2 regions of the Paenibacillus sp. FSL R5-0887 genome follow, and region 2 is predicted to be linked to the other one. Evidence: predicted binding sites of a transcription regulator. Region 2 holds the regulator's gene; the other holds the start of a gene.
What was found. Region 2 encodes LexA, which represses DNA repair genes until DNA is damaged. Its sites were predicted from a motif close to CGAACATATGTTCG; they were not measured.

Region 1: a site for LexA is predicted at 1,296-1,309, ahead of addB (helicase-exonuclease AddAB subunit AddB). Genes of this name have one in related genera too.

What each region holds. Positions count from the first base shown of each region.
Region 1 covers NZ_JBBOCE010000001.1:3,233,188-3,236,613, reverse strand. Annotated here, with positions in the region: gene MKY14_RS14455 (class I SAM-dependent rRNA methyltransferase) at 1-660, shown strand, start outside; gene addB (helicase-exonuclease AddAB subunit AddB) at 1,441-3,426, shown strand, end outside.
Region 2 covers NZ_JBBOCE010000001.1:1,766,995-1,770,420, forward strand. Annotated here, with positions in the region: gene MKY14_RS07945 (hypothetical protein) at 1-195, opposite strand, end outside; gene MKY14_RS07950 (DUF896 domain-containing protein) at 245-454, opposite strand; gene MKY14_RS07955 (LysM peptidoglycan-binding domain-containing protein) at 564-977, opposite strand; gene lexA (transcriptional repressor LexA) at 1,229-1,855, shown strand; gene MKY14_RS07965 (L,D-transpeptidase) at 2,034-2,372, shown strand; gene MKY14_RS07970 (hypothetical protein) at 2,523-2,903, shown strand; gene MKY14_RS07975 (hypothetical protein) at 3,126-3,426, shown strand, end outside.

The DNA.
Region 1 (3,426 bases), 1.5 Mb from region 2:
GCGACAGTGCTGGAATGCTTCTCGCATACGGGCAGCTTCACGCTGCATGCCTGCAAGTATGGCGCGAAAAAAGTAACCTGCCTTGACGTTTCAGCACACGCCATTGAGAGTGCCAAAGTGAATGTGGAGCTGAACGGCTTTAGCGATCGTGTTGAATTCGTAGTGGATGATGCTTTTGCATATCTACGGAATCAGGTTAAAGGACTAGAGGAACGTTCTGAACGGGCGACAGTTGCCAGTGGAACAGATACCGCAGCAGCTGCTACAAATCCTAAATCCGGAGGCAAAACAGCCAAAACCGACACATCCAAGCCGATGACGGCAGGTGGAGGAAGAACTTGGGATGTAGTCATCTTGGACCCTCCGGCGTTTGCCAAAACCAAAAGTGCAGTAGCTGGCGCTTGCCGTGGTTACAAGGATATCAATCTGCACGGGATGAAGCTGGTGAACGAAGGCGGCTATTTGGTTACCGCAAGCTGTTCTTACCATATGCAGCCAGATCTGTTCCTCGAAACGATTGCCGATGCAGCTAAAGATGCTGGCAAGGTGTTGAGACTTGTAGAATGGCGGGCCGCAGGCAAAGACCATCCACAAATACTTGGCGTTAACGAAGGACACTATCTGAAGTTTGCGATTTTTGAAGTGCGGAGTAAAAAATAAGCCTGAAGGTCAAAAAGGTTTACAGTGCCAAGTAACAAATAAGATAAAAGGGCTGGTCGTAGGGTGGCCGTGAGTCGACTGTAAGGCAAGGAGTTGCCAATGGACTCAGATGACTCTATTTAGCGTAAACAGCCCATTATTGAATTCTTACGGACCCTAAAGGCGCTATTGCCCCAATAACACCCGTAATGCAGCACATTTTCGAAGAATAGCGTCAGTGGGGTCCGAAAAGTTGCCATAACAGCACTGAATCCACGAATAACGGCTCCTGGGTCCCTAAGTAATTAATGAAACAAGCCTAGCCGAAATGTTGAGTGTTAAATTCGGAATACTAAATAGTAAACAACGAATGATGCTTTATTGAATTATGATATGCGGAATGCGGATTACAAAACGATCGGCGTAGAGTGCTAATGTTGAGTGCGGGGTGTTGAGTATTGAACGCTGAACGCTGAACGCCAACAGTCTAACATTGACCCTACGCTCCGACATTGGCAGCTCCTATCTAACGTTGCACAACTGGCATTAAAAACAAACTAAACACTCTAAAAAGCAAGCCGCCAAAATCCGGAGGTTTGCTTTTTTTATTTGTACTCATAGCTGTTTATCCTTTGTAAAACATTAGAAAATACTAGCAAACACATGTTCCGATTAGTGTGGTTATGATATACTGAGGGGACGAGGAATCACTGAACTTTTTTAATTGGAGTGTAATCAATGGGTGGATATTTCACCCTGTATTCTATATATTTTCTCCGCTACGGAAGGAGTCTATCATTTATGCCGGTAACCTTTTTACTAGGCCGCTCGGGCAGTGGCAAGACAACAAAAATATGGGAATCTATCTCTTCTTCCTTAGAAAAGGAACCGCTTGGTGCGCCGATTATTATTCTTGTGCCAGAGCAAGGTTCTTTTGGAGCAGAACGGGGGCTTCTGACCGTAGGGAATGTGAAGGGAAGCCTTCGGGCGCAGACACTGAGTTTTTCGCGGCTTGCCTATCGTGTGAAGCAGGAAACTGGTGGCAGTGCAAGTCTGCCAATCAGTGAAGAAGGTAAGAAAATGTTAATTTACAAAATCATCAGTCGCCGCAAAGAGGAACTGAAATTATTCGGTGCCTCAGCAGACAGACCGGGTTTTGTGGAACGTCTGAACCAACTGCACACGGAGATGAAGCGTTGCTGTTTGGGTTCCACTGATTTAGAGGAACAGTTGTCCTCTATGCGAGGAGCTATTGCAAGAAGTCCTATTCTTGAGGGTAAGCTGGATGATTTACAGCTGGTATTTAGCGATTTAGAGAAGGAAATGTCCCGTCTTTATATCGATGAAGAGGATCGTTTAGCAGAACTGGCTGAGCATATTCCAGATTCCTCCTACATTCGCGGGGCAGAGATTTGGGTAGATGGGTTCCATGGATTTACTCCGCAGGAATTCGTAGTGCTTCGAGAATTGATGCAGCAAGCTTCGAGGCTGACGGTTTCGCTTACAATTGATCGTCCTTACCCCTATGGAGATCAGTTGAATGAGCTTGAATTGTTTCACCCAACTGCGGTTACTTACATTAAACTGCGTGGAATTGCTGAAGAGCTGGGCATTGATGTATGGGACGAGCTGCTGGAGCCAATGGTTCTTCCACGTTTTGAAGAAAGTCCAGTACTTGCGCACCTTGAACGGGGATATGATCGCCGGAAGGCTTGGATAGATGCGGATGAACTGGCAAGAGAGGCTATATCCATAGGCGCCGCAGTTTCGCACAGAGCAGAGGTTGAGGGAGCCCTGCGCGAAATGACTAGACTGGCGCGGGATGAAGGTGCAAAATATGGCGAAATGGCCGTATTGATGCGCAATATTGGCGATTACGAGCAGCTGGTTCAGCCGTTGTTCCAAGATTATGGAGTGCCATTTTTTCTGGACCAGAAGGTGAATGAGCTGCATCATCCGCTAGTGGAGTTTATACGTTCCGCATTGGATGTAGTGCGTCGTCGCTGGCGTTATGAGGATGTATTCCGTTGCGTAAAGACGGAGCTTCTGCTTCCGCTAGACGGTAGTATTACGCGTGATGATATGGATGCTTTAGAAAACTATGTGCTGGCTTGTGGGATTCAGGGGTACCGCTGGACAGATGGCCGCTCCTGGAAAGGTATTCCTAGCTTGTCGCTGGAAGGCGGCAGACAGATGGATGATGAACTGCTTGCTACTATGGAACGATGCCGTGCTAGTATAACAGGTCCATTATTTGCTTTTGAGAAACGAATCCAGAAAAGCCGAAGCGGCCTTGAACTATGTACGGCAATGTACAAGCTGCTTGAAGAGACGGATGTTGCACGGAAGCTGGAGAAACTCAGTGTTAAGTCTATGGAGAAGGGCCAACCCGAGAAGGCTAGGGAACATAGCCAGTTGTGGGGTGAGGTACTTGATCTGCTAGATCAGATAGTAGAAATGATGGGCAATGAAAGACTTGAGTTTGAAGTGTTCACTGGAGTTCTAGAGACAGGTCTTGCTGAACTTAAAATGGGACTAGTTCCGCCCGCACTGGATCAAGTATTGGTCGGCAATATGGATCGGACTCGCCCAACGGGGGTTAAATACGCTTTTTTGCTTGGATTTAATGAAGGTGTTGTGCCTGCGCAGTTTAAGGAAGATGGAATTCTCTCGGAAGGTGAACGCTCCGTACTAGAGAATGCTGGAATGGAGCTTGCTCCCGGCGCTTCTCGTAAACTGCTGGACGAGCGGTTTCTGATCTATAATGCACTAACGACAGGAAGCCGA
Region 2 (3,426 bases):
AATAGAACCAACTACCCAAAACATAGTGCCAAGTATCACTAACACTACCGGAAATGCAATGTTGCGACCTTTAAAGACTTCGGCATTCTGGGTAGGAGATTTAGAGGCATAAATCGTATCCTTGCCTTGCTTCTTTCTTTGCTTGTTGATTTGCTGTGTGTTGCGTTGAACCATTCTTTCCCAAGAACGGGCCATGTGCGTTCCCCCTAGTCATCCTGAAATATCTATGAAAAGAAACAGCGAGCTAATGTTTAAGCCCCTTGTTACCTTGTTCATGCTCATCGTTATCTACCACTTCAATAGTATTTAATTGTGCTCGGAAGTTATTGCGGATATTCCCCAGGTAAATTTCACGAAGCTTGGCGCGTTCCGCCACTTCCTCTTGATTAAGGCCTACGCTCTTCTGTTTGCGTGCCAATTCGTTAATTCGCGCGACCAACTCATCAATATTCAATACTTTCCCTCCCCCTATAAATTAATTCTAACTCTGCCATGAGAAAAAGAGCTTGTCAAGGTCTACTCCCTGCAAGCTCTACTGGTCATTCTATTATGTTCTCAGAAAATTAATAAATAGGTAAAGTAAGTATGTCTCCAGCGTTAATTTGACTACTCTTAATCCCACTTGAACGTTTAATTCCTTCTATATAAACAACTGTCTTCATATCAGCTGGTTTATTCTTAAGGGCAATACTCCATAGTGTATCTCCACGTTCAACCACAATCCGCTTCTCTTCCTTCATTATAGTCGTCGATCCTGCAAATACATTTCCCACTACTGTTAGGCCAGATAATACTAGCACGAAAATCAATATTAACTTAATAAAGAAATCTTGACGGAACAACGAAATCATCCCTCCAAGCAAACGTTCCGTTATCTCTTTCACCTTAGCTGAATTACGGGCAACGTCATTATGTCCTATAGATTCAACCACTGGGGCCTTATCGTAGATGCTGCGGTATGTACTGTATTTTAGCATAATCATCATCCTCCAAACACTTGTTCTTACTTTCGAATTTATAATAACACGAACATGTGTTTTGTTCAATACTATTTCAGAACAATTGTTCTCTTTTTTTCGAGAGACTCAAGCGGTTCATTTTATTATCATTTGTCTACCATTTTTTAACTCTAGCAGATTAATATTTATAATAGTTAGAACTTATGTTTGTGCGAACGGTAGTTCTATGTTATAATTTTCCCAAACATTACTATATGGGGTTGATTCCAATGTCAAAGATTTCAAGTCGCCAGCTGGCGATCCTGGAATTTATACGAAGCGAAGTCCGCAGCAAGGGTTATCCACCTTCCGTCCGGGAAATTGGAGAAGCTGTTGGCCTTGCTTCCAGCTCCACAGTTCACGGTCATTTGGACCGGCTTGAGAAGAAGGGACTTATTCGTCGAGATCCAACGAAGCCACGTGCAATAGAATTACTAGGCCAAGAGGATTCAGAGAATGTTCACCAATTCGCGCAGACCATCTCACGGATTCCTGTCGTAGGTAAAGTTACCGCCGGGGTACCTATCACTGCTACAGAGAATATCGAAGACTACTTCCCACTTCCTACTCACTATGTAGGTGACAACAAAGTATTTATGCTGTCTGTCATGGGTGATAGTATGGTGGACGCAGGCATTATGAATGGTGACTATGTGATTGTTCGCCAACAACAAACAGCGGACAACGGAGATATCGTTGTAGCCATGACCGAAGAAGATGAAGCAACCGTTAAGACCTTTTACAAGGAACGTGATCATATACGGCTTCAGCCGGAGAATCCAGCTTATGAGCCGCTTCGCCTTAATCGCGTAACTATTCTCGGAAGAGTCATCGGATTGTTTCGAGATATCCACTAAGTATGCACTTCTAACATAAAAGGCTGGTCCGCATATGCGGAACAGCCTTTTTTCTACGTTTTTTTGCTTTTCCAACCACTTACGAACATTTGTTCCCAATGGTTAAAATGTCCATTTTCTATGAATAACCCTTTAGGCGTTCTGCTCATATCCTAATTAGAAAGGAGTGTTGCGTATAATGCCCAACTACCGAATTATTGTAGATCTGACCCAACGAATGTTATATCTTCTGGACAATGATATTGTGATTAGAGGTTTCCCTGTCGGCATCGGTAAGATGTTAACCCAATCCCCAGTGGGTGAATTCACTATTATTAACAAACAACCCGACCCAGGGGGTCCCTTCGGTGTCTTTTGGATGGGACTGTCTAAACCACACTACGGAATTCATGGAAACAATGACCCTTCCTCCATTGGGAAAGAGGTGTCCCACGGCTGCATCCGGATGTACAACGAGGATGTGTTAGCACTCGCTGCTATTGTCCCTATAGGCACACGAGTAACGATAAGAAATTAAATTCGAATGGAGGCTCGGCAACCCCCAAATCACATTAAAAAATGGGGGTCATTACATAAGTAAGTATTTTTTCATTAGCATACTAGGAGTTTGGTGATTATATGTCGAATATTGTTAACAGGATTGCAAATTGAAAAGGATGTGTTTAGTTTGAATAATTCAAAAATTAGAACCCTCGTCGATTTTAAAGTCGATGCACTGGGTAAGCTGTCCGGTTTACTTTTAAATGATGAACAAGCTAGTGGAAAAAAAGTGAATTTGCTCACCTCTTTTGGCAGCATTCAGGGAATCGTCTCTCCAACCGTCTCCAACAAAGAGGATGTATTTGATTTAAAATCTTTGATGGATGATGTAATTGTAGACGAATACATATCTTATTTGGGAGCAGAACACCCTGATAAAAATTTCAGCTATAACTTTGTTGTCCTCAATGACGTTGCTGTAAGACCTTATGCTAGTTATGGGACTCCGATCGAATACAAACAGCTGATTGTTTATACCGATCATATCACTGCCTTCAATTTTCTATAGGTTTACATAATCACCTTAAAAAGCACTCTTGCAGCAACCCCCAATTTTGCATCATTTGCAGAATCGGAAGGTTTCTCTGGGTGCTTTTTTTGGGTTAATCGTGAAGTCGATCCTATAATTCCACGAATTTCCCTTTTAAAAGATACTAGTGGAGATCATTCAGGCATATCTTTCAATAAGCAACAATTTGAGTCTAATGAGATAACTAGGAGGTGTGATTATATGCTGATTATCCTGATGTACTTATTTGCTATTTTAGGAGTTGTTTTAATTATAAGTGCCGCCATTATAAAATTGAAAACGCTATCTGCTTCATCTGAAATTTCTAAGCTAGTTAATGCGACCTCATCTTTTAACATCAGCTTCACCAAAACATTCATTCCCCCCAATCAATCTCACTTGATCGCACTTAACGAGCCTAATAAAAAATTAGCAATTGGCACCAAAAATCCGAAGAGTAACAAAAAAGCAGTAGCAAAGCTATACTCATTTGATAATGTAATGGGATCCGAGATTGTGGTTA